Linked DNA regions of Wigglesworthia glossinidia endosymbiont of Glossina morsitans morsitans (Yale colony). The protein of the gene in region 2 interacts with the protein of the main gene of each other region in a pairwise test. Links are inferred from orthologs where the notes say so. Each region holds a gene or a part of one and is shown on either strand. Other genes may lie near its edges.

Region 1 (10,986 bases), 510 kb from region 2 along the record:
ATGAAATATTAGTATCAAGATTAATTGACAGACCTATACGTCCTTTATTCCCAAAAAATTTTTTTCATGACGTTCAAATAATAGCCACGGTTTTATCGGTCAATCCAGAAATAAATCCAGATATTGCATCAATGATCGGTGTTTCTGCAGCACTAAGCTTATCCGGGTTACCTTTTAAAGGCCCTCTAGGAGCAGCTAGGATAGGATACATAAATGAAGAATATATTTTAAATCCTACTACTACTGAACTAATGAATAGTAAGTTAAATATGGTAATTTCTGGAACTTCCAATGCAATTTTAATGGTAGAATCAGAATCAAAGATATTGACAGAAGACCAAATCCTGCAAGCCATGTTATATGGACATAAAAAACAACAAATCATAATAAAAAATATTAATGAATTAGTAAAAAAAGTTTCATGTTCTAAGTGCGAATGGGATAAACTAAAAAATATAGATCTCGAACTACAAGAGTATATTAGTAATAACTTTCGTAAAGAATTAAAAGAAGCATATTTAATTTCTGAAAAGAAAAAAAGATCTGAAAAAATCGCAGATATTAAAAATAAAATTTTTAACAATTTAATAGAAAATAACAACAACGCTAATATAGAACAAGTAGAATTTGTAATTAAAAACATAGAACGTGAAATTGTTCGAAATAGAATTTTATCCGGAAAACCACGTATCGATGGACGTAAAAATAACGTAATTAGAGATTTAAATATTCAGATAGGCATTTTAAAAAGAACTCACGGATCTGCCATTTTTACGCGAGGAGAAACACAATCACTATCTATAGTAACATTAGGTACTGAAAGAGATGCTCAAAATATAGATGAATTAATAGGAGATCGAACAGATAGGTTTTTGTTTCATTATAATTTTCCTCCATATTGCGTAGGAGAAATTGGAATAATTGGTTCCCCAAAGCGCCGAGAAATAGGTCACGGAAAATTAGCCAAACGTAGCTTAATGGCTGTAATGCCAAATTCAAGTGCTTTTCCCTATACCGTACGGATAGTATCAGAAATTACAGAATCTAATGGATCTTCATCTATGGCATCGGTATGTGCAGCGTCTCTAGCATTAATGGATGCAGGAGTACCCATTAAAAGTTCTATTGCAGGAATTGCAATGGGATTAATTAAAGAAAAAAATGAATTTGTTATTTTATCAGATATTTTAGGCGATGAAGATTTTTTAGGGGATATGGATTTTAAAGTAGCTGGCAATACAGAAGGAATTACAGCATTACAAATGGATATTAAAATAGAAGAAATAACTTCAGAAATATTAAAAGAAGCTTTGTATCGAGCTAGAGAAGCAAGAATACATATTCTACATGCTATGAATAAATGCATTAAAGAACCTAAAAATGAAATTTCTGTTTTTGCACCAAGAATCTATAAAATTAACATTAATCCCGAAAAAATCAAAAATGTTATCGGAAAAGGCGGTTCAGTAATTCGAATGTTAACAGAAAAAACTCAATCTGCGATTGAAATAGAAGATGATGGCACAGTAAAAGTAATTTCAAATAATGCAGAAAACGCTCAAAAAGCCTTAAAAGAAATACAGAACATTACCGACGAAACTAAGATACATCAAACTTATCTTGCAAAAATTACGCGTATCGTTAATTTTGGTGCTTTTGCAAGCTTAAGCAATGGAAAAGAAGGATTGATTCACATTTCACAAATTTCGCATCATAAAATCAACGATATTTCAAAGCATCTAAAATTAGGCCAAAAAGTTTCTGTAAAAGTAGTAGAAATAGATAGATACGGCAGAATACGTTTAACAATGAAAATATAAATTTTAAAAAAAATAAAATTTAAATTTATCGCTACTAATTTTCACAAAAATATTTAAAAATTAAACATCTGTATCGCATTAAAACTATTAAAATATTTAATCGAGAGAGGTCACATTAACGCATGTATAAAAAACAAATTTCTTTTTCTGAGCTTGGATTAAATAATGAAATTTTAAAATCGTTACATGATCTCGGTTATATACGTCCTTCTCCTATTCAGGAAGCTTGCATACCGCATCTTTTAAAAGGACACGATGTGTTAGGAGTTGCACAAACTGGTAGTGGAAAAACAGCTGCTTTTTTTTTACCTTTATTAAATAACATTAGATCACAATATAATTTTCCACAAATACTAATTCTTACTCCTACAAGAGAATTGGCATTACAAATAAAATTTGCATGTTCTAATTTATCAAAACATACAAAAAATATTTATATTATTGCATTATATGGAGGTCAAAGTTATGAAACTCAATTAAAAAAAATAAAAAAATTACCTCAAATTATTGTTGGAACACCCGGTCGAATTTTAGACTTATTAAATAAAAAATATTTAAATTTATCTAAAATTACTAGTTGTATTTTAGATGAAGCTGATGAAATGTTAAGAATGGGATTTATTGAAGATGTAGAAAATATACTATCGAAAACTTCAAAACAACATCAAACTGTGCTTTTTTCAGCAACTATGCCACAAGCAATTAACAAAATAGCACGTCGTTTCATGCAATCACCGAAAGAAATTCGAATCCAATGTAATATTAATACACAACCAGATATTCAACAATATTATTGGATAGCTTATAAAATAAGAAAAATAGATGCACTTTTACGATTTTTAGAAATGGAAAATTTTGAAGCAGTAATTATTTTCGTACGTACTAAACATGCTACTTTAGAAATTTCTGAAATTTTAGAAAGAAATGGATACAATAGTTCTGCTTTAAACGGAGATATGAACCAATTACTTCGAGAAAATACATTAAACAAATTTAAAATTAAGAAATTAGATGTTTTAGTTGCTACAGATATAGCTTCTAGAGGATTAGACGTTGAACACGTTAATTTAGTAATTAATTATGACGCCCCATTAGATTCCGAAGCGTATATACATCGTATTGGAAGAACCGGTCGTGCTGGTAGGACAGGAAAAGCATTATTATTTTTAGAAAATAGAGAAAAAAAAATACTTTATAGCATTAAACGTTGTACAAAATTAAAAATTACAGAAATTTCATTACCTAAAACAAAAGATTTAGTTGAAAAACGTTTAAATAATTTATCTAAAAAAATTCAAGAACAAATAAAATATCGAGATCTAGAGAAATATAATCATTTATTATTGAAAATAATGCGTATTATAGATGTTTCCGATACTAAAGTAATAGCAACTATTTTACTCAAATTAATACAAAAAAATAAACCTCTAATACTATCTGAAGATAAAAAAATTTTAAATTTAAATTATAGAAAAAAATTAAAAATCAAAAAACATGAAAAATCTCATCTTAAATCATTACATTCAAATTATTTTTATCGTCTTAATCTTGGAAAAAAAGATTCAATATTTGTTCAAAATATCTTCGAATTGATGATTAATATAGGAAAAATCAGCAAAAAATTTATTAAACATATAAAATTATTTTTTGATTATTCCGTAATAGAATTATCAACTAGTTTATCTAAAGATGCAATTCGGTTATTAACCAATACATCAACTTTTCATAAATCTTTAAAAATAAAATTAATTCATAAAAATCAAAAATCTAAAAATTATATATCAAAAAATACATATTCCCAATATCCACATCGTATTTCAAAATTCATCAAAAATCAAAGTAAAATATCTTCGAGCAAACAATATTAATTTAATTTTAAATACCTTTACTATTTGACATAAATAATATTGTATCAAATAAAATCTTGATAAAATTAAAAATTTATATGAATTATTCATTAGTTAAAATAAATAATTAAATTATTAATTATAATGTTTTATCTAGTATAATATTATAAGACTAATTTGATTAATTACAGTATAATTATACTAAAATATTAATTTTATATAAATTTTAATTTATACACATTTGGAAATTAATTGTGAAATTATTTTTAAAATTAAGTTGGTTTTTTAAGCGTGAGTGGAAAAAATATATTTTATCAATATTATTATTAATTATTATTTCGATATTAAAATTAATTTCTCCTTGGTTAGTAGGAATCATTGTAGATAATGTAATTAATTTACGTTCCACAACGAAAGGTTTATTAATATTAATTTGTGGAATTATCAGTTCATCTATTTTGGTATATTATTTACGTTATATTTGGCGAATAATATTGTTTGGCTCTGCATATCGATTAGCATTAGATTTACGTGATCAATTTTATCTTATTTTAAGTAAACAAAAAAAAATTTTTTATTTAAAAAATAAAACAGGCGATCTAATTACTAGAGCTATTAATGATGTCGATAAGATCGTTTATGCTGTTGGAGAAGGAGTACTAACACTAGTTGATTCTTTAGTTCTTGGATTCTCTGTAATGTTAATCATGAGTATTAAAATTAATATGTATCTTGCATTTTTTTCATTAATTCCTATGCCATTCATGGTGTTATGTATCAATGGATTCGGTAAAAAATTATATTACAGTTTTTGTATTGCGCAAAATGCTTTTTCTCAATTAAATAGTGTAATACATGAAAATCTTAAAAATATACGTACAATAAAATCATTTGGATCTGAAAAATATCAATTTAATTTTTTTATTAGTTCTATTAAAAAATCTCATATCAAAAATATACATTCCTCTAAAATAGATGCTAAATTTGATCCAGTAATCTATTTATCGGTAGGATTATCTAATTTATTAGCAGTTTCCGGAGGAATTTATTTAATTCATAAAAATATTATTACTATAGGAGAATTAACTAGTTTTATTATGTATCTTGGTTTAATGATTTGGCCTATGTTAGCATTTGCTTGGACATTTAATATTGTTGAAAGAGGAAATGTAGCATATAATAGAATTTACACTTATTTGAATACAGAAACATTTACGGACGGCAAAATTTCTTTACCAAGTCGTAAAGGAAACATATTAATTTCAATTAATAAATTTTTTTATCCTACTAATAATCAGATAATTTTAAAAAATATTAAAATTAATATTAAACCAAAAAGTTATGTTGGATTATGTGGTCCAACTGGATCAGGAAAAAGTACATTAATTTCTTTAATATTAAGAAATTTTGATGTGTATGAAGGTAAGATATTGTTTCATAATTTACCTCTAAATTCTATAATTTTAGATGAATGGAGAAGCTTGATTTCTTTTGTTGATCAAGCCCCGTTTTTATTCTCAGATAGTATTAAAAATAATATTTGTTTAGGATATCCTAACGCAACACACAATCAAATTGAATGCGCAGCGAAATTAGCATGTATACATAAGGATATAATAAGCTTTCCAAAAAGTTATCATACAAAAATTGGAGATCAAGGTGTGATGCTTTCGGGCGGACAAAAACAACGTATTGCAATTGCACGAGCATTATTATTTCCTTCAGAAATATTAATTTTAGATGATGCATTTTCTTCTGTAGATAATTATACGCGATATAACATAATAAAAAATATTAAAAAGATAAAGAATTATCAAATTTTGATTATTAGTACGCATCAACTATCTCTTTTGAAAGAAGCTTCAGAAATTTTAGTATTGCAAAACGGTATGATTAAACAGCGTGGAAGTCATAATATGCTTGTTAAAGAAAAAGGATGGTATTCTAAAATGTATAAGTATCAAAAATTTAAATATAGCAATACACTAAACAAAAATTAGGAAGCTTCATACGATGTGTAAAAAAAATTATACTCTTCATCCTTTAAAAAGATTACTACGCTATGCTTTTCCATTTCGAAAAAAAATTTTCTTAATATGCATATTGTTGTGGACTTCTTCTATTATGGAAATTTCGGGACCAATAATTATTAGTTATTTTATTGATTGTTTTTTTAGTGAAATTCAAATTTCTTCGCATATTATAGTAGTTTTAATTTTAACTTTTATAAGTTTTCAATTTTTATCAGCTATTTTAAGATATCATCAAATGTTTTTATTTAGTACGATATCTCTTAGCATTGTTAAAACAATCAGGATTGAGATAATGCGTACTTTACTTAAACAGCCTTTATCTTGGTTTGATGCCCAATCTACTGGTAAATTAATTTCGATTGTTGTTAACGATACGGAAGTTATTAAAGACTTGTTTACACATTTTATATCGTCACTACTAAAAAATATAGCATTAGTTGGGAGTATGTTTATAGCTATTCTAATATTAAATTTTAAATTAGGATGTATTTTATTTTTTTTATTTCCAATTTTATTTTATATAATGCGTTTATATCAATATTATAGCATACCAATTTTTAGAAAATTACGGACTTGTGTTGCAAACATTAATAACTTTTTCAACGAAGTTATTCAAAATATGAGTATTATACAGCAATTTCAACAACAAAAAAGATTTAGAGAAAAATTATATATCCTGGGTTATGAGCATTTTCAAGTAAGAATGAAAAATTTAAAGTTAGAAGGATTTTTACTTCGTCCTTTGTTAAGTTTATTGTTTTCGTTAATTCTCTGTATAATATTATTATTTTTTGGATTAAATACCTCTAAAATCATGGGGGTTGGTATTTTATATACATTTATTAATTATCTTGGTAGATTAAGCGAACCTTTAATAGAACTAGCTGCTCAACAATCTATTTTACAACAATCTATCGCTTCAGGAGAAAGAATTTTTTATTTATTAGATTGCCCTATACAACGTTATGGCAATGATCATCGAAAAATTCTTCAAGGTAAAGTTGAAGTAAAAAATTTAACTTTTTCCTATCATAAGAATCCTATACTAAATCAAATATCTTTTTCAATACCAGAAAAAAGTTTTTTAGCATTAGTAGGTAAAACAGGCAGCGGAAAAACTACTTTAGCAAATTTAATAATGGGTCATTATCCAATTCAAGAAGGACATATATTAATAGATAATAGATCAATAAAAACGTTGTCTAAGTATTCTATGAGAAATAGTATTGCTATGGTACAACAGGAACCTTGTTTTATGGCAAAAACAATTTACGATAATATTGTACTTGGCAGAAATATTAGTGAAAAAAAAGTTTGGTCTATTTTATCTAGTTTAGATTTAATTTCTTTTATCAATTCTTTTCCAAAAGGCATTTTTTCTAAGTTAGATGAATACGGCAATAGATTATCTATGGGGCAAAAGCAATTACTATCTTTTGTAAGAGTATTAGTTTCTGAACCAAGTATATTGATACTTGATGAAGCTACCGCAAATATAGATGCAGATATAGAACAAAAAATTAATTATATTTTGTATAAAATAAAAAATACTACTACTTTAATCGTAATTGCACATCGATTAAGTACTATATTAAATGCTGATCAAATTTTAGTGCTCCATCATGGTAAAATTATTGAAAAAGGTACTCATCAATCGTTATTAAGATCGAAAGGAAAATATTATCAAATGTACTATATTCAAAAATATGATAAAAATTTTTCTTATACATACTAAAATTTTTTTATATTTTAAATTATTACTTTTTAAAACAAAAAATAGTGCTTTTTAGGACATACATTTTTATCAAATTCGTATATTAATGGTACTCCAGTGGGCACATTTAACTGGGTTATTTGTTTTTCGTCAAGATTATCTAATAATTTCATAATTGCTCGAATAGAATTTCCATGTGCAACAATAATTAATTTATTCTTATTTTTTAATTTGGGGAAAATTTTTTTTTTCCAATACGGTATAATACGATCAATTGTAGATTTTAAGCTTTCTGTAGTAGGAAGTTGACCAGAAAGTTTTAAACGAAGATATCGCGGATCATTTCCTGGAAATCGTATGTCATTTGTGTTTAATTTCGGAGGGATACTTAAAAATCCACGACGCCATTCTTTTAATTGTGCACTGCCATATTTTGTTTTAATTTCATTTTTGCTAAATCCTTGTAAAGCTCCGTAATGTCTTTCGTTTAATCTCCAAGATTTTTCTATTGGAATCCAAGATTGATCTATTTCTTGTAAAAGAATCCATAAACTATGAATAGCTCTTTTTAATAAAGATGTATAAGCAAAATCAAATAAATACCCAAAAGATCTTAATACTTCTCCTGCATATTTTACTTCTTTTTCGCCTTTTTCAGATAATTCAATATCTGTCCATCCAGTAAAACGATCTTGATCGTTCCATATACTTCTTCCATGACGCATCAAAACCAATTTAATTATAGACATGTAAATATTTCCTTAATTAGTAAATTTCTGCAATATAATTAATATTTTGAGATCTTTTAATTTATATACATTACAATAATACTAGTGTGTATTAAATTATAAATATATCACTTAAAAATTTTTAATTAAACTGATAATATAATATTATTTAAAAAATACAAGCATATAAAAAAAATTATTGTATTACATACATTTTATAAATTTTTTAAAATGTGCACTATCATAATATCTTTAATAAAGATTAGAATAAAATGAAAATAAACATTGCTATTTTTTTTGGAGGAGAATCTTCAGAACATCAAATATCATTAAAATCATCAATTAATGTTATTCAATCTATTGATAAAAATAAATATCATCTTATTTTAATTGGTGTTGAAAAAAATGGAAAATTAGGAATAAGAACACATAAAAAATATGTTTTATATCCAAATGACATGAATCGTATACAATTAGGTCCAGCTACTGGATATATAGCAGTCATACCAGGGAAGTGGAAATTTAAGTTTTTAAATTTAAGTAATAAAAAAACGTTGCAAGTAGACTTAATTTTTTCAGTTTTACATGGTGAAAAAGGAGAAAATGGTAGTTTTCAAGGATTTTATAATGTTTTAAATGTACCCTACGTAGGTTCTGGAGTTTTAGGATCAAGTATATGTATGGACAAAGACATGACAAAACGTATTTTAAAAACTTTCAATATTCTTGTAACACCTTCAATTACTATAAAAAATCAAAAAAAATATAAAAAAATAAAATATTCAAAAATTATAAAAAAAATTGGTTTTCCATGTATTGTCAAACCAGCTACACAAGGATCTTCGATCGGTGTAAATTTAGCATCAAATTTTTTTGAATTAAAAAAATCAATAAAAAATTCTTTTTTTTATGATAATAAGATACTTATTGAGCCTTTAATTTCTGGTCGAGAAATAGAAGTTGGAATTTTAGGCAACGAACAACCCGTTACTAGTATATGTGGTGAAATTCAACATAAAAATAAATTTTATGACTTTCAAGCCAAATACATCAAGGATAGTAAATTAATTATTCCAGCAAACATTTCAAATAATTTATCAAATAATATTCGTCAAATAGCTAAAAAAGTATTTTTAATGCTAGAATGTAGCATTATGGCTCGTATAGATTTTTTTATAACAAAAAAAGAAGAAATCATTTTAAATGAAATTAATACGATACCCGGATTCACTGAAAATAGCATGTATTCTAAATTATGGGAGGCTTCAGGAGTTAATTTTTCTTCATTAATTAATAAATTAATCGAATTAACTTTAGCTAAAAACAAAAATAAATTATTTTATAAAAAAAAATATTTAAAAAATTTTTAATTTTGTTTTATTATAAAAAAGACCTTTTAATTTTTTTTGCAATTGCTCTATAATGATCTAGTCTTTTATAAAAATACGACAATAAATGTTCGGGTTGCTTATTTGCAATTTTTTGCACTAGGACAGACATATTGTGCCTTTCTTGGAAAGCAATCCCGGAAGCTGCCAAATCAGAAATAATTTTTTCTTTTTCTAAATTAGAAATTTCAGATATATTAAATGTTATTTTTTTCATATATATATTATTATTAATTTTTAGTGTAAATTAAAACAAATTTATTAAAATACAGGATGCTCAAATTATGATTCAAAAAGAAATGATAGCACATTTAAATAAACAACTTAATCTTGAGTTATTTTCATCTAACTTATATCTTCAAATGAGTGTTTGGTGCAATAATAATAAATTATTAGAAGGGTGTAAATTTTTTAAACAACAATCTAACGAAGAAATGAATCATATGTATCGTTTATTTGACTATTTAAATGATTCAGACAGTACGCCTAGAATAGGAGCTATCGATGCACCTCCAGAACATTTCCCATCTTTCAAAGATATCATTCAATTTTCTTATGACCACGAAAAAATGATTAGTAAAAGAATTCATAAAATATCACATTATGCAACAGAAATTCAAGATTATCGAACTTTTCATTTTTTAAAATGGTACGTTTCAGAACAATATGAAGAAGAAAGAATGTTTAAATCTATTTTAGATCGAATAGAGCTGATAAATTCTGATATGCATGGATTATATTTTATTGATCAAAGTTTAAAAGAAATTCGAAAAGTGTAATTGTTATATTAAAATATAATTTTTAAATATTATTAAAAAATTAGCGTATCAATATTTCATTTAAAAAATGCAATCTTAATTATAAGATTTATTTTTAACAGCTAATTAGTGTTTTTAAAAAAATTAAATTTAAAATTTAATTGTTTATTTCAAGAATAAATTTTTTTAAATAAAAATATTCGTATTTAACTGATATTATTATTTATAATAGTTATTATAAAAGAGATATGCACATACCAGTAATGTTAAATGAAGTAATTCATGTAATTAATATTATTCCAAGCGGAACATATATTGATGCAACTTTTGGAGGAGGGGGTCATACAAAAAAAATTTTATCTAAATTAAATTCTCAAGGTCAAATAATCGTTATTGATCGAGATCCACTTGCTATAAAAATAGCAAGCAACCTCCAAGATCCTAGAATTAAAGTTATTCACGGAAATTTTTCATCAATTACACAATATGCAAAAAAATATAATCTTATTGGAAAAGTTAATGGAATTTTGTTTGATTTTGGGATTTCTTCTTTCCAAATTGACGATAAAAATAGAGGATTTTCATTTTTACAAGATGGTCCATTAGATATGCGTATGAATAACATGCACGGAATATCTGCAGCAGATTGGATAAACCGTGCAAAATTATCAGAAATTTATTTTGTATTAAAAAATTTT
Region 2 (13,818 bases):
TGTTAATGTAATTCCGCTAATATCGATAATGTTGTTAAAAATTTTTACCTGATTTATAGTATTTTGACCGGTATGTGCATCAATAGCGATCATAGTTTCATGCGGAGCTGTAAAATCTAATTTTTTAATAACTTGTACTATTTTTTTAAGTTCTTTCATTAAATTAATTTTATTATGTAATCTTCCTGCAGTATCTATAATTAAAATTTGAATTTTATTTTTTTTGGCATAATTAATTGCCATAAATATTATTGAAGCCGCATCAGATTTATAATAATCATAAATTACTGGAATATCGTATTTATCTCCTAATATTTTTATTTGTTCTATGGCTCCAGCACGAAATGTATCTCCTGCTACTATTACTACTTTTTTTCCTTCTGACTTGTATTTATATGCCATTTTTACAATAGTAGTAGTTTTTCCTACACCATTTACGCCTACCATTAAAATAATAAATGGCATTTTTTTGTTAAAAGTAATTGGTTTTTGCACTTTAATTAGAATATTCAAAATTTCTTTTTTAAGTAAAATATATAATTCATTAGAACATACAATATTTTTTTTTTTATTTTCGATTATTAAACTATCAAGAATTTTTTTTGTAGTTTGTACTCCTAAATCAGAACTTAACAAATGTGTTTCAATTTCATTAAATAATGTTTCATTTATTTGTTTAGATTGAAAAATGTTAGACAATTTTTTGCCAAAATATTTTTGGCTGTTAATTAAGCTTGATTTTATATTGGCAAAAATTTTAGTATTAAATTGTTTCAAAAAATTAGATTTTTTTTCTATATTTGTATTTTTCATTCTTTTTGTTATGTGATAGTTTACTAAAAAATATTAATTAATATATTATACCATTAAAAAATTAGTTAATTTTAATCATTTAATTAAATTTTTAATTAAGTTTAAATCAATAATCTATTTTTAAATAAATATTTAAAATCATAATTAAATAAATAATTATAATCATAAAAATGAACATAAAAAATTTAAATAAACATAAAATTCGTATTATTGGAGGAAAATGGAAAAATACAAAATTTTTAGTACCATTTATTACTGATTTGCGTCCTACTTTAAGTTCGATTCGAGAAACATTGTTTAATTGGCTTGCTCCTGTTGTTCAAGGATCTTTATGTTTAGATTGTTTTTCTGGTACCGGTATATTGGGTAGTGAAGCGTTGTCAAGATATGCCAAATTTGTTTTTTTTATAGAAAAAAATTTATATCTTAATCTAAGATTAATGAAAAAATTAAATGATTTACATGCAAAAAATTTTCGTGTTATCACGACGAATATTTTAATTTGGTTAAAAAAACCACGATTTTCTTTTGATATAGTTTTTATTGATCCTCCATATTTAAATATTAATTTAGTTAATTATGTAGTTTATTTTTTAGAAAAAAATTATTTTTTAAAGCAAAAATCGTGGATTTACATTGAAATAGATCGATCAAATTCAGATCCTATAGTTCCAAAAAGTTGGAAGATATATAGAAAAAAAACTACTAAACGTACTTCTTACTATCTATATAGTAGAGATCTTTGATCTTAAATTAATGTATTTATAAGTTTCGTGAAAATTTTTATTTTTCATCCCATAAACAAAAATTATTTGTATTTTTTATCATTTGAATATATTTTTTATGTGCATGTATTTCTTCTGCATTTGCATAAATTATCGGAGTGCTTGTTTTTATTGTTTTTTTATGATGATTTTTATCAAAAAATTTATAATTTTTTCGTAAAATATTAGCATTCATTTTTTTTGAAAAATTTATGCAAATTTGCCCTCCTGTCATTGACAGATATACATGAGAAAGGATTTCAGCATCTAATAATGCTCCATGCATAGTTCTTTTTGCAGTATTTACACCATATCTCTCGGATAATGCATCCAGATTGTTACGTTTTCCGGGGAATATTTTTCTTGCTAATTTTAATGTATCTGTAACAGTGCAAATTTCTGCAATATTTTGAAGATTATTTTGCATTAATTTAAGTTCGTAATTTATAAATCCTACATCAAAATTAGCATTATGAATTATTAACTCCGACCCTTTGATAAAATTAATAAAATCTAAAGCTATATTAGAAAAAATAGGTTTATCAAATAAGAATTCATCACTAATACCATGTATTTTAAAAGCAGAAATATCTACGGGACGATTGGGTTTTAAATATGTATGAAAACATTGATTGGTGAATCTACGATTAATAATTTCTATTGCTCCAATCTCAATTATTTTATGATTATAATAATGTGGTCCATATTTATTGATTCCAGTTGTTTCAGTATCTAAAACAATTTGTCTATCAATTTGAGTTTGCATATATTAAAAATAATTAAATGTTTTTAAGATATTAATACATTACAATGAAAAAGAAAATTAAAATATTTACAGATGGATCATGTTTAGGGAATCCTGGACCAGGAGGATATGGTATTTTAATATTTGGTGATGGATTATATAAAGAAATTAGTAATGGATATTATTTTACGACTAATAACAGAATGGAATTATTAGCAGCTATCATAGCTTTAGAATCATTAGAAGATATTTATAATATTACTTTGAATACAGACAGTAACTATTTAAGATATGGAATTACAAAATGGATCCAATTTTGGAAACAAAATGATTGGAAAACAAAAAGAAATAAACCTGTAAAAAATATTGATTTATGGAAACAACTTGATTCGCTTATAAAAAAACATCTTGTTCACTGGAATTGGATTAAAGGACATACAAATTACACAGAGCATGACAGGTGTGATTTATTAGCACGTCTTGCTGCTGAAAATCCTAGTACGGTAGATATAAAGTATCGAAAATGTTAAAATTAATATTATATTTTTAATTTCAATATTTAATATTATATTTTTTAGATGCTCAAAGTTTATTCGTATTTTATTGAATAAAATTTATATTGACTAATATAAATTTTAATTTTTTTTAATAAAAATTTTTTTCATGAACGTTATAAATTTTTTATCAAAAATATAATAACGCAATTATGATATAATTCTATGTTAAATAAAAAAAATTTTTTTATTGTATAAAAAAAATTAATTACAATTTATTTTATAAGTTTACTATGCATTAAATAGTATTAAAAATAAATAATGTTATTAATTTCAACTCAACCAGGAAAACTATATGTATCTTACTAAGATTGAATCAAATAAAGATAACTATATTTGGATTTTATATAATGAAAAAAAAGAATGTTTAATTATTGATCCAGGAGAATATAGTTCTGTATATAAGTTATGTGTAAAAAAAAATTTTATACCAATCGCAATATTATTAACGCATCATCATTACGATCATGTTGATGGCGTACAAAAATTGAAAGATATTTTTCAAATTCCTGTATATGGCCCTAAAGAAACAATCTATAACGGTACTACTAAAATAGTAAAAGAAGGAGATAAGTTATTTTTATTAAATCAAATATTTCAGGTATTTAATCTTCCCGGACACACTTTAGGTCATATAGGATTTTATACTACCCCATGGTTTTTTTCTGGTGACACTTTATTTTCTGCAGGATGTGGAAGATTATTTGAAGGAAATGCTTATGATATGTATCTATCAATTAAAAAAATAAATAAGATGCCTCCAAATACACTAATTTGTGCAGGACACGAATATACTTTGCAAAATTTGAATTTTGCGCTTAGTATATTACCTGAAAATGCTGCATTGCTACTTTATAAAAAACATGTCGAAATGCTACGTTTGCATAAAAAACCCACTGTGCCGTCTATATTATATTTAGAACGTCAAATTAACATCTTTTTAAATCCTTACAATTTCAATTTTCAAGGCAAGCTAAAATCTTTATTACTAGAAGAAGAATGGTATATTTTTAAAACTCTTAGAGAAATGAAAAATAATTTTTGAAATATTTACATGAAATAACGATTAAAAAAGTATATAATCAATTTTTTTATGTATAAAATATATACTTGATTTATTTTATTAAACTAATAAATATGCTTCAATCAAAAATAAATTTTTAGTTTTCAAAATGAAAATAAAATAATTCTGAAAAAATTTTTAAAATATTTAAATATAAGTAAATTTCATATTAAAGATCTTCTGCCTTTTAAAATTAATAAACTAAATTGTAGTAAAATTACTATATTTATTATTATATAATGAACTATGATATGTTTCAATAAATTTATATATTTGATATAAATCAATTATATTTAATATATTTAATTTTTTCAAATGAATTTATAAAATTTTTCAAAGATATCTTATAAAGATCAAAAATTTATCATTATGAATAATTAAAAATTATTTTAAATTTTAATACATATAAAAATTGAAATTTTAATTTATATTAATTTTAAACTAAAATAATTAGACGAGATTTTACTTTGCTTAATACAAGTTATATAAAACTTTTAAAGTGTTCAAATAAAAAAATTGATATTTTAACTCACAAGATATACAAATACACTTATAAACGATTATTTTACATACATCGTGCTTTAATCGAAAATAAAAATAAAAAATATAATATGTTTTGTTGGAAAGATATCACGATGTCATCTGTAAAAAAACGTCTTAAATTAGCTTGGCCAAAAATTATAAATTTTCCAAAAATAATGATAAAAGATTCCAATAATCGTCCATTAATCCGATCTACACCTAAAGTAAATCGTTCTAGTATTGCTCCAACACCATGGATAATTAATTCTTACATATTAATTTTTAAACAACTTTTTAATAAAAAAAAAATTTTTCAATTTATTTTTAAGAATAAAAAAAAGTGTAATTTAGAAAAATGGAGAATTGTAGGTATTGCAAGAAGATATATATTTTTACTTTTAATTTTAATACAAACTACGATAGCATCATACAAGTTAAATAGTATTTTATTACACCAAAATTTATCTTGTATAAATTTAATTCATAACTTCAATTATAGTTTTTTAAAATATTCTGAAAAAATTATCTTATATACATTACATACTACAATATTATTACTATTTTTTGTTTTATTTTTTTGGGTTTCAGCTAGTTTTTGGACTGCATTTATGGGATTTATTCAATTAAGTGTAAAAAATGATAAATTTAATATTTCTAACAATCATATTAAAAAAAAATTAAATCATCACCACCGAACTGCGATTTTAATGCCGATTTGTAATGAAAATGTTGAACGTGTATTTGCAGGTTTAAAAGCTACTTATGAATCTATTATAGCTACTGGAAAAATTAAATTTTTTGATATATATATATTAAGCGATAGTTACAATCCAGATATTTGTGTTTCAGAACAAAAGTCTTGGATAGAATTATGTGAAGAAACCAAGGGATTTAATAATATTTTTTACCGACGTCGTCATAGACGTATAAAACAAAAAAGTGGAAATATTGATGATTTTTGCCGCAGATGGGGTAAAAAATACTCATATATGGTTATTTTAGATGCAGATAGTGTCATGAGCGGAAATTGTCTTATTCATCTTGTCAAATTAATGGAATCAAATCCTAAAGCAGGAATTATCCAAAGTATTCCAAAAACTTCAGGCATGAATACTTTATACGCACGTTATCATCAGTTTGCAACACAAGTATATACTCCTTTATTTACAGCTGGAATGCATTTTTGGCAATTAGGAGAATCACATTATTGGGGACATAACGCTATTATTCGAATTCAACCATTTATGAAAAATTGTATTCTCGCCCCCCTTCCTGGAAGCGGAATTTTGTCTGGATCAATTTTATCACATGATTTTGTTGAAGCCGCTCTAATGCGTCGTGCCGGGTGGGGAGTATGGATTGCATATGATATACCTGGGAGTTATGAAGAGCCACCACCTAACTTATTAGATGAATTAAAACGAGATCGCAGATGGTGTTACGGAAATTTAATGAATTTTAGATTATTTCTAGTTAGAGGATTGCATCCAGTGCATAGAATAGTATTTTTAACTGGAGTGATGTCGTATTTATCAGCGCCGCTTTGGTTTGCATTTTTAATTTTATCTACAATATTACAAATAATATATAATATTAAATTTCAATATATTTCTGCAATAAACTCTTATTTTCATTTTTTTCCTTATTGGTATTTAAAAATAGCTACAGAACTATTTTTTGTAACTTTATTTTTGTTATTTTTACCAAAGTTATTTAGTATAACGTTAATAATTTCCAAAAATTCAAAACCATTTGGAGGTGCTAAATGTTTTATATTATCAATATTATTAGAAATAATATTTTCTATGTTTTTTACTCCGATTAAAATGGTATGTCATACATTTTTTATTTTTAGTGCATGTATTGGACGTCCAATAACGTGGAAATCGCCAAAACGTAACAACGAAATCACGAGTTGGCGTGATGCTTTCAAGCATCATTTATCGCAAGTATTAATTGGAATTTTTTGGACCTTAGGATTAATTTTTTATATTAATTTTAAATATTTATTTTGGTTCATTCCTATTCTTAGTGCGTTGATTATGTCGCCATTAATTTCTGTTTATTCAAGTTATTCGACTATAGGTTTATTTTTAAAAAAATTGAATTTATTTCTAATTCCTGAAGAATATTTACCACCAAAAGAACTAGTGAATACTAAAAAATATTTTAAAATTAATCAATCAAGATTATTAAAAAATGGTTTTTTTCAAGCTATTATACATCCTGCGTATAATGCACTTGCTATAACATTTGCAAATTCACGACACAATCATTCTGAATTAATTGAAATCAACAGACAAAAGTATTTAAATATTATTTTTTTAAAAGGAATTAAAAATCTCGATATTTTTGAACGCTTATTTATATTGAATGATCCTGTAATTTTAAGTAAGTTACATTTTTTAATTTGGTTACAATCCAAAAAAAATTTACTTAAATCAAAATAATTACATTAATTTTATCGAAAATTTAATTTTTATGTAATTTGAAATAAATTTATGCTTGATTTATAATTTTGAAATACAATTTTTTATATAAAAATTTTAATTGTTTAAATCTTTATGAAAAACATTAATATAAAATCTAGTTTAACTTTTAAAGAAAAGAAAACAATATCTTTTTACCGATATTTCCACATTCAAAATCCAAAAAAATTACAATTAATATTACTGAATAAATTAAAAGAGTTAAAAATCTTGGGAAGAATTTATATTGCTCAAGAAGGCATTAACGCGCAGATTTATATATATAAAAAATATATATATATATTAAAAAATTTTTTATATGAATTAAATCCAATTTTTAAAAATGTAAAATTTAATTTTTCGACTGACGATCATTCAATATCTTTTTATAAATTACAAGTAAAAGTTAGACCTCATATTGTAAATGATGGTATTAAAAATTTTAAATTTAATGTAGAAAAATTAGGCAAATGTATATCAGTGAAACAATTTAACACTATGTCTAATAGCAAAAATTGCTTAATTGTAGATGTAAGAAATAATTATGAATATGAAATAGGACATTTTGAAAATTCAATACATGTGCCTGCACAAACTTTTAGAAACCAATTAACAAACATGACTAGGGCGCTCAAAAATTATCAGCATAAAAAGATTGTTTTATATTGTACAGGAGGTATTAGATGCGAAAAAGCGAGCGCATGGTTAATACAAAATAATTTCGAACATGTATTTTTTTTAAAAGGCGGTATTATAAATTATATTAATTATATGAGAAAAAAAAAATATGCTGTAAAATTTTTAGGTAAAATGTTTGTATTTGATGCACGTCTGTTTGAAAATACTAATATAAATATAGTATCTTATTGTCATCAGTGTAAAATTAATCAATCTTATTTACATAAAAATTGCGCAAGAAAAAAATGTAATGTACTTTTTCTTCAGTGTAAAATTTGCAACGAAAAGTTTAAAGAATTTTGTTCTTCGTATTGTTATAATAATGAGTTTTTTTGATTTATTTATTTTCTGAAAATATATGGCCCCGAAATATATAGGACCATATATTTGTTTTATTTCTCTATCTTAATAGAGCTAAAATATTTTGAGGAACCGCATTAGCTTGTGCTAAAACTGCTGTACCTGCTTGTTGTAGAATGTTAGCGCGATTCATGTTAGATACTTCTGTGGCAAAATCTGCATCTAAAATATTTGATCTTGACTGTGTCAAATTTGCTATTGTAGTACTTAAACTATTAATTACGGAACCTAATCGATTTTGAGTTGCTCCTAAAGATCCTCGTATATCGTCTATTTTTGCGATAGCATCATCTATTTCTTTTAATGGGTCCATGGTTAAAAGTGTTTCGAAATCTAGTTCGGAACCTGATTTTACTTTTCCTTCGTAATTAATAATAGCTTCGTGATAGATTTCTTTATCTCCTTCTTGTTTGTGTATAAGATACTGTTGAATACCATCTTTCATATAAGATTTTAATGTTTCTCCTACTGCAAGCGTTTTTGGATCAATTTCTACTGTTATTTGAGCTGTTTTTACTGACTTAGGTATTTCAGTTAATTCGGCTGGGGAAGATGAGTTGTACTGTGCTACTCCCGTATTTGATATTTCTACTTTATAGTATTCATTGCCGTCAATTTGTTTAAAGAAATATTCGCCGCCTGATTCATATAATTGGCGTTTAATGTTCTTTTTACTTTCTGGAGTGCTAGAATCTAATATTTTTTTTGCTTCTATTCCTATCTTAGCACTTGTAACAGCATTTTCGTCTATGTCAGAAGCGTACAGAGCATCTGAATTTACATTAAAATCTTTAACGTGCAGAGATTCTGTATCCAATTTAAATAGATCGATGTTAACTACTTGTCCGTCATTTGCTCCAATTTGAACGCTAAGTCGTTGATTTTGACTAAGAATTTTCATTCCATTAAATTCTGTTTGTTCCGCTAAGCGATCAATTTCGCTAAGACGTTTCTTTATTTCGTCTTGAATTGATTTTTTATCTGCTTTAGAAACTGATGCAGTAGACTTAATTTGTACAGTCAAACGTCGAATAGCATGCATGTTTTCATTAATTTCGTTAATAGCTCCCTCTGCAGTTTGAGCAACTGCAATACCGTCATTTGCATTTCTTGCTGCTTGACCGAGACCATTAATAAGCGAAGTAAATCTATTGCTAATAGCTTGCCCGGCAGCATCATCTTTGGAGCTATTAATTCTTAAACCGGAAGAAAGTCTTTGAATTGCCGTGTTAAGAGATGTCTGAGACTTGTTTAAATTATTTTGAGCAGTTATAGATAGCATGTTAGTATTAATTACATGAGACATATACGGTTTCCCTCGTTTTATGCGAAGTTCTGTTGAATATATTTAAGAACACGATAAAAGATATCGGCTCGGATTAACAAAGCTTTAAAAAATATAGTAATTTACAAGTTTAAATTTTGTGTTACTAATGAGATTTTCGCATTTTTTTATATGCCTAGAGCTTTTATATTTATATGTCAAAATAAACTTTTTTTAAAATTCACCGATATATTTCTTTTAAAAAGAAAAAATATCAGAGGATTTAAATGACAAACATATCCATGTTAGGTATTGGATCTAAAGGTGCTACGTCTGAACTTATGCAAAGGTTAATAGAAATTGAAAACTTGAAATTAAAACCTTTACAAAATGAGAAAGAAATAATAAAAAATAAAATAAGTGCATGGGGAAAAATTTGTTATTCATTACAAAATATTCTGCAGAAATCTTCTACTATTAATTCAAGATCTTTTTCTTCCTTTCAAAGCAGTAAAAATGAATGTTTTTCTACATCTGGCGGTCAATCCGAAAGCTCACATGAAGTAAGTGTCGTGCAACTAGCAAAAAATCACACATTATCCTTATTTTTAAAACAAAAGAAAAACACGATCTTAGGAAATTCAGAAAATATACGTTATTTAAATATCGTTCAGGGAAACAAACAAAATCAAACTAATAAAAAAGTTCGGATAAAACTTAATCGAAATAATACAACTTTAGAAAATATATCCAAAGCAATAAATAAATCCAACTTAAATATTCATTCTGAAATTAAAAAAATTAACTTTAACGAAAACTGTTTGTTAATAAGTTCAGATATATTAGGTACAAATGGACAACTTGCAATTAATGTTGACGGAGATGATAAACTAGATCAAATTTTACGTTTTCCTAACAAAAATGTAGAAAATCTAGAAAAAAATCAAAACGAAACAACTTATACACAAATGCGAGAGAATCAAAAAGCACAATGTTCTATTCTAGAAGTAGATGGAATTAAATACTATCGCGAAAGCAATATTATTACAGATGCTCTAAAAAATGTTACATTCAATTTAATTAAAACATCAAAAAAAGATGAATCCAAAAAATTTTTCGAAAAAGAAACTGTAAGATTTTTTAAAGATAAAAATTTTGTATTGAAAAATATAAAAGAATTTGTTACCTGCTTTAATACATTTATAGATCAAACATCAGAATTTAGGAAGTTGAAACTTGAAAACAGTCATAATTCTTATCTAAATAAGCAATCTAAAGATCATATGACGCAAAGTTCTATTTTGTTTGGAAATAGCTTGTTAACAAATTTAATTTCCAAATTAAGACAATGTACAAGAATAAATTATTGTGACTATAAACAAACTAATATTACATCATTGATAGATGTAGGAATAGCAATAGATCAGAAATCTGGAAAATTAATTTTAAATCAAGAAAAATTAAATTCTAATACTGAAAAGAACTGGTTAAATATGCAAGATTTTTTTCTTGGGAAAAAAAATCAAATAGGATTTATTTCAAATATATCTCAATTAATTCAAGAATATATTAACAATACAAAGTTAAACAAATCAGGAATTATCGAATCTGAACTTCAAGATTTAAAATTGAAAAATAAAGCAGTAATTAAAAATATCAATCGTACTGAAACTATGATTCGTAATAGAATTAATTTATACCAATTACAATTTCAAAAATTAGATGTATTTTTAACTAAAACTGATGCTATTAGTAAACAAATCGATATAATTTTGTCTTCTCATAAAACGTAAAGTATTTGATATCTGAACGGAGTATGATATGTATCAAAACAAACATGCTATTAATATGTATAAAAAATCGAATCTTTTTTCTTTAAAGGACAAGATCCTAAACGCTAATCCTAAAGAGCTAATTGATATTGTTTTCGATATATTACATTCGGAACTTAGAAAATCAATTTTTTTAATAAAAAACAATCAAATTTCTATGAAGGGAGAATCGATATCATATTCTATTTCTATGATCGAATCTGTTCTTATACCTGCGCTGCATAATGACGAAAATTTTATGCTTGCTCAAAACTTAAAGTCTTTATATATATATTGTATTCGTGTCTTACTAGAGGCAAATTTAAATAATGATGTTAAAAAAATAAAGCATGTAAACGATTTATTGAGAAAAGTATCTTCTGCTTGGAAGTTAATTAAATAAAAAATTAGTGTTTTAAAAAAATTAAAAATTTTACTCACAATTAAAATATAGTTTATATGTTCATGTTCATAATTTCCTGATAAGCTCCGACTAATTTGTTAGTGACTTGAATTCCAAAATTTAAAGCTATTGCGGCTTTTTGCATTTCAAGCATAACGTCATTAATGCCAACATTTTGATATCCTAGTTCAAATTTTTTTGATATATCTTCCGATTGTACTTCTAAAGTATTAATTTTTTTTATACTTTCTCTGAAAATGTTTAGGAATTCTGAATCCTGAGAAATTTTGCTTATATTTATCTTTGGATTCAAATCAAATTTTATTGCGTTCATTTTGTTTATTATTGGATTTTCATCAAAATCTATTTTCATCTAAATAATTACCTTTTCATTAAAATTTAGTTATTTTATATTTCAATAAAATTTTAAATATATGTTGCTTTAGTGTTTAATAATAACTTAAATAATAATATTCAAATCCAAAAAATTAAGGTTGAAAGAACTGCTTTATTTTCCTATCAATAGATTTTTTATATGTGAAACTGTTAATTATTAAGCAAAAATAACACAAAATTTAAATTACAATAAATTTTAGAAAAAAAATATTGAATTAAATAAATTGCATTTTAGGGAAATTAAATGAATGTTTTGGCTACAGATATAAAAAACAAATCGACTGAATATTTCACTGATTTTTTTAAAAAAATTTTTAATAATCCAAAATACTTTCTTTTAATTTCTGGAATTTTCGGAATTACTTTAATCGCAGCACTAGTCATATGGATACAATCTCCAGATTATCAAGTATTATATAGTAATATTAGCGATCAAGATGGAGGAGAAATTATAGCAGAATTATCTTCCGCAAATATTCCATACAAATTTTCATATGGAAACGGAGCTATTATGATTCCTGCAGACCAAGTATATAAAACTAGGTTAATGCTTGCTCAAAAAAATTTGCCGAAAAGAGGTTCAGTAGGATTTGAAATTTTAGATGATTCTAAATTTGGAATGAGCCAATTTAATGAACAAATTAATTATCAAAGAGCATTAGAAGGAGAAATTGCACGCACAATAGAAACAATTAATTCTATTCAATATGCACGTGTTCATATAGCTATTCCAAAAAATTCTGTTTTTGTAAAAGATAAACAATCAGCAAAAGCTTCCATTACGCTTACATTATATCCAGGAAGAATGCTCGATGATAATCAAATTCAAGCAATCACATGGTTAGTTTCAGGTACTGTTCCTAATTTACCAGCAAATAATATTATTTTAGTTGATAATCACGGAAAGTTACTTACTCGACCGGAAAATAAAGAAATCAGCAGTAACGTAGTACAATTACAATATATTCGAGAAATTGAATCAGAATATCGCAGAAGAATTGAAGCTATTTTGACTCCAATAGTAGGAATCAATAACATCCGCGCAGAAGTCACTGCTCAAATAGATTTTACTAAAATCGAACAAACTTTAGAACAGCATAAACCAAATACTGATCCTAAAGACATGACTATTCGAAGTCAACAAATTACAGAAAATAAAAATTTTGGAAACATTCCAGAAGGAATCCCAGGAGCATTAAGCAACCAACCATCACAACCATCATCTGCTATGATCGAAGATTCTGAATATGAAAATAATAAAACTGACTCAAAATCACTTTCTGAAAATTCATCTAACAATTCTGAAAGATCAAGTAGTATTCAAAATGAAAAAACAATTAATTACGAAATAGATCGTAAAATTACTCATAATCAATTTTCTTCTGGAACTTTAAAAAAGTTATCTGTTGCTGTGTTGATAAATAATCGAACTAACCTTGATGGTAATCAAATAAAGTTAAATGCACAAGAGATGCAAGATATATACGCTTTAGTACGAGAAGCCATGGGGTATTCAGAAAATAGAGGAGATACAGTAAATATTGTAAATATGAATTTCGTCGATAATCAAAACGAATTATCACGTCTTTATTTTTGGGAAAATCCGCGTTTACAAAATATTATTTTCAGTATTTTTAAGTATATAATATCTTTTATTGCAATCTGGTTTGCTTGGAATAAATTTATGAAAATGTGGAAACAGCAACAAGAAAATCAACAAAATATGATGAAAAAAATAAATTTGCAACAAAAAGATAATATCCCTTCAGAAGAAGAAAAAATGCAAATAAAAAATCAAAAAAATATAGAAAATAATAATAATTTAATAGAAAATAATATTAAAGAACTAAAAGAAATTGCTGAAAAACAACCAAAATTAGTAGCAAAAATTTTAAGTCAATGGATTAAAAAAGAACACAAAAACTATGAATTTAAATAAAAATAGCGCAATTATTATGTTAACTCTCGGAGAAAAAA

Evidence for each region.
Region 1: the proteins of dnaQ (region 2) and WIGMOR_RS02865 interact in binary tests that used the Escherichia coli proteins (3 or more experiments, as listed by UniProt). The link is inferred for Wigglesworthia glossinidia endosymbiont of Glossina morsitans morsitans (Yale colony) from one-to-one orthologs.

The regions. Positions count from the first base shown.
Region 1 is NC_016893.1:580,382-591,367, forward strand. What follows is about bases 8,136-10,986. They hold WIGMOR_RS02865 (DNA polymerase III subunit theta), read right to left. Parts: upstream 9,748-10,986; coding sequence 9,523-9,747; downstream 8,136-9,522. Other genes in these bases: gpmA (2,3-diphosphoglycerate-dependent phosphoglycerate mutase), read right to left, coding at 8,136-8,163; WIGMOR_RS02860 (D-alanine--D-alanine ligase family protein), read left to right, coding at 8,415-9,512; ftnA (non-heme ferritin), read left to right, coding at 9,815-10,309; rsmH (16S rRNA (cytosine(1402)-N(4))-methyltransferase RsmH), read left to right, coding at 10,537-10,986. In the rest of the region: pnp (polyribonucleotide nucleotidyltransferase), read left to right, coding at 1-1,820; WIGMOR_RS02840 (DEAD/DEAH box helicase), read left to right, coding at 1,943-3,688; WIGMOR_RS02845 (ABC transporter transmembrane domain-containing protein), read left to right, coding at 3,922-5,667; WIGMOR_RS02850 (SmdB family multidrug efflux ABC transporter permease/ATP-binding protein), read left to right, coding at 5,681-7,435; more of gpmA, read right to left, coding at 7,465-8,135. UniProt on the Escherichia coli protein: DNA polymerase III is a complex, multichain enzyme responsible for most of the replicative synthesis in bacteria. This DNA polymerase also exhibits 3' to 5' exonuclease activity. The exact function of the theta subunit is unknown.
Region 2 is NC_016893.1:65,058-78,875, reverse strand. Bases 471-3,348 are described here. They hold dnaQ (DNA polymerase III subunit epsilon), read right to left. Parts: upstream 2,344-3,348; coding sequence 1,597-2,343; downstream 471-1,596. Other genes in these bases: gloB (hydroxyacylglutathione hydrolase), read left to right, coding at 3,172-3,348; rnhA (ribonuclease HI), read left to right, coding at 2,388-2,852; rsmD (16S rRNA (guanine(966)-N(2))-methyltransferase RsmD), read left to right, coding at 984-1,559; ftsY (signal recognition particle-docking protein FtsY), read right to left, coding at 471-813. In the rest of the region: more of ftsY, read right to left, coding at 1-470; more of gloB, read left to right, coding at 3,349-3,921; glucans biosynthesis glucosyltransferase MdoH, read left to right, coding at 4,407-6,911; oxygen-dependent tRNA uridine(34) hydroxylase TrhO, read left to right, coding at 7,026-7,943; WIGMOR_RS00345 (FliC/FljB family flagellin), read right to left, coding at 8,008-9,273; flagellar filament capping protein FliD, read left to right, coding at 9,519-11,024; flagellar export chaperone FliS, read left to right, coding at 11,053-11,445; flagellar hook-basal body complex protein FliE, read right to left, coding at 11,498-11,818; flagellar basal-body MS-ring/collar protein FliF, read left to right, coding at 12,086-13,780; flagellar motor switch protein FliG, read left to right, coding at 13,767-13,818. UniProt on the Escherichia coli protein: DNA polymerase III is a complex, multichain enzyme responsible for most of the replicative synthesis in bacteria. The epsilon subunit contain the editing function and is a proofreading 3'-5' exonuclease.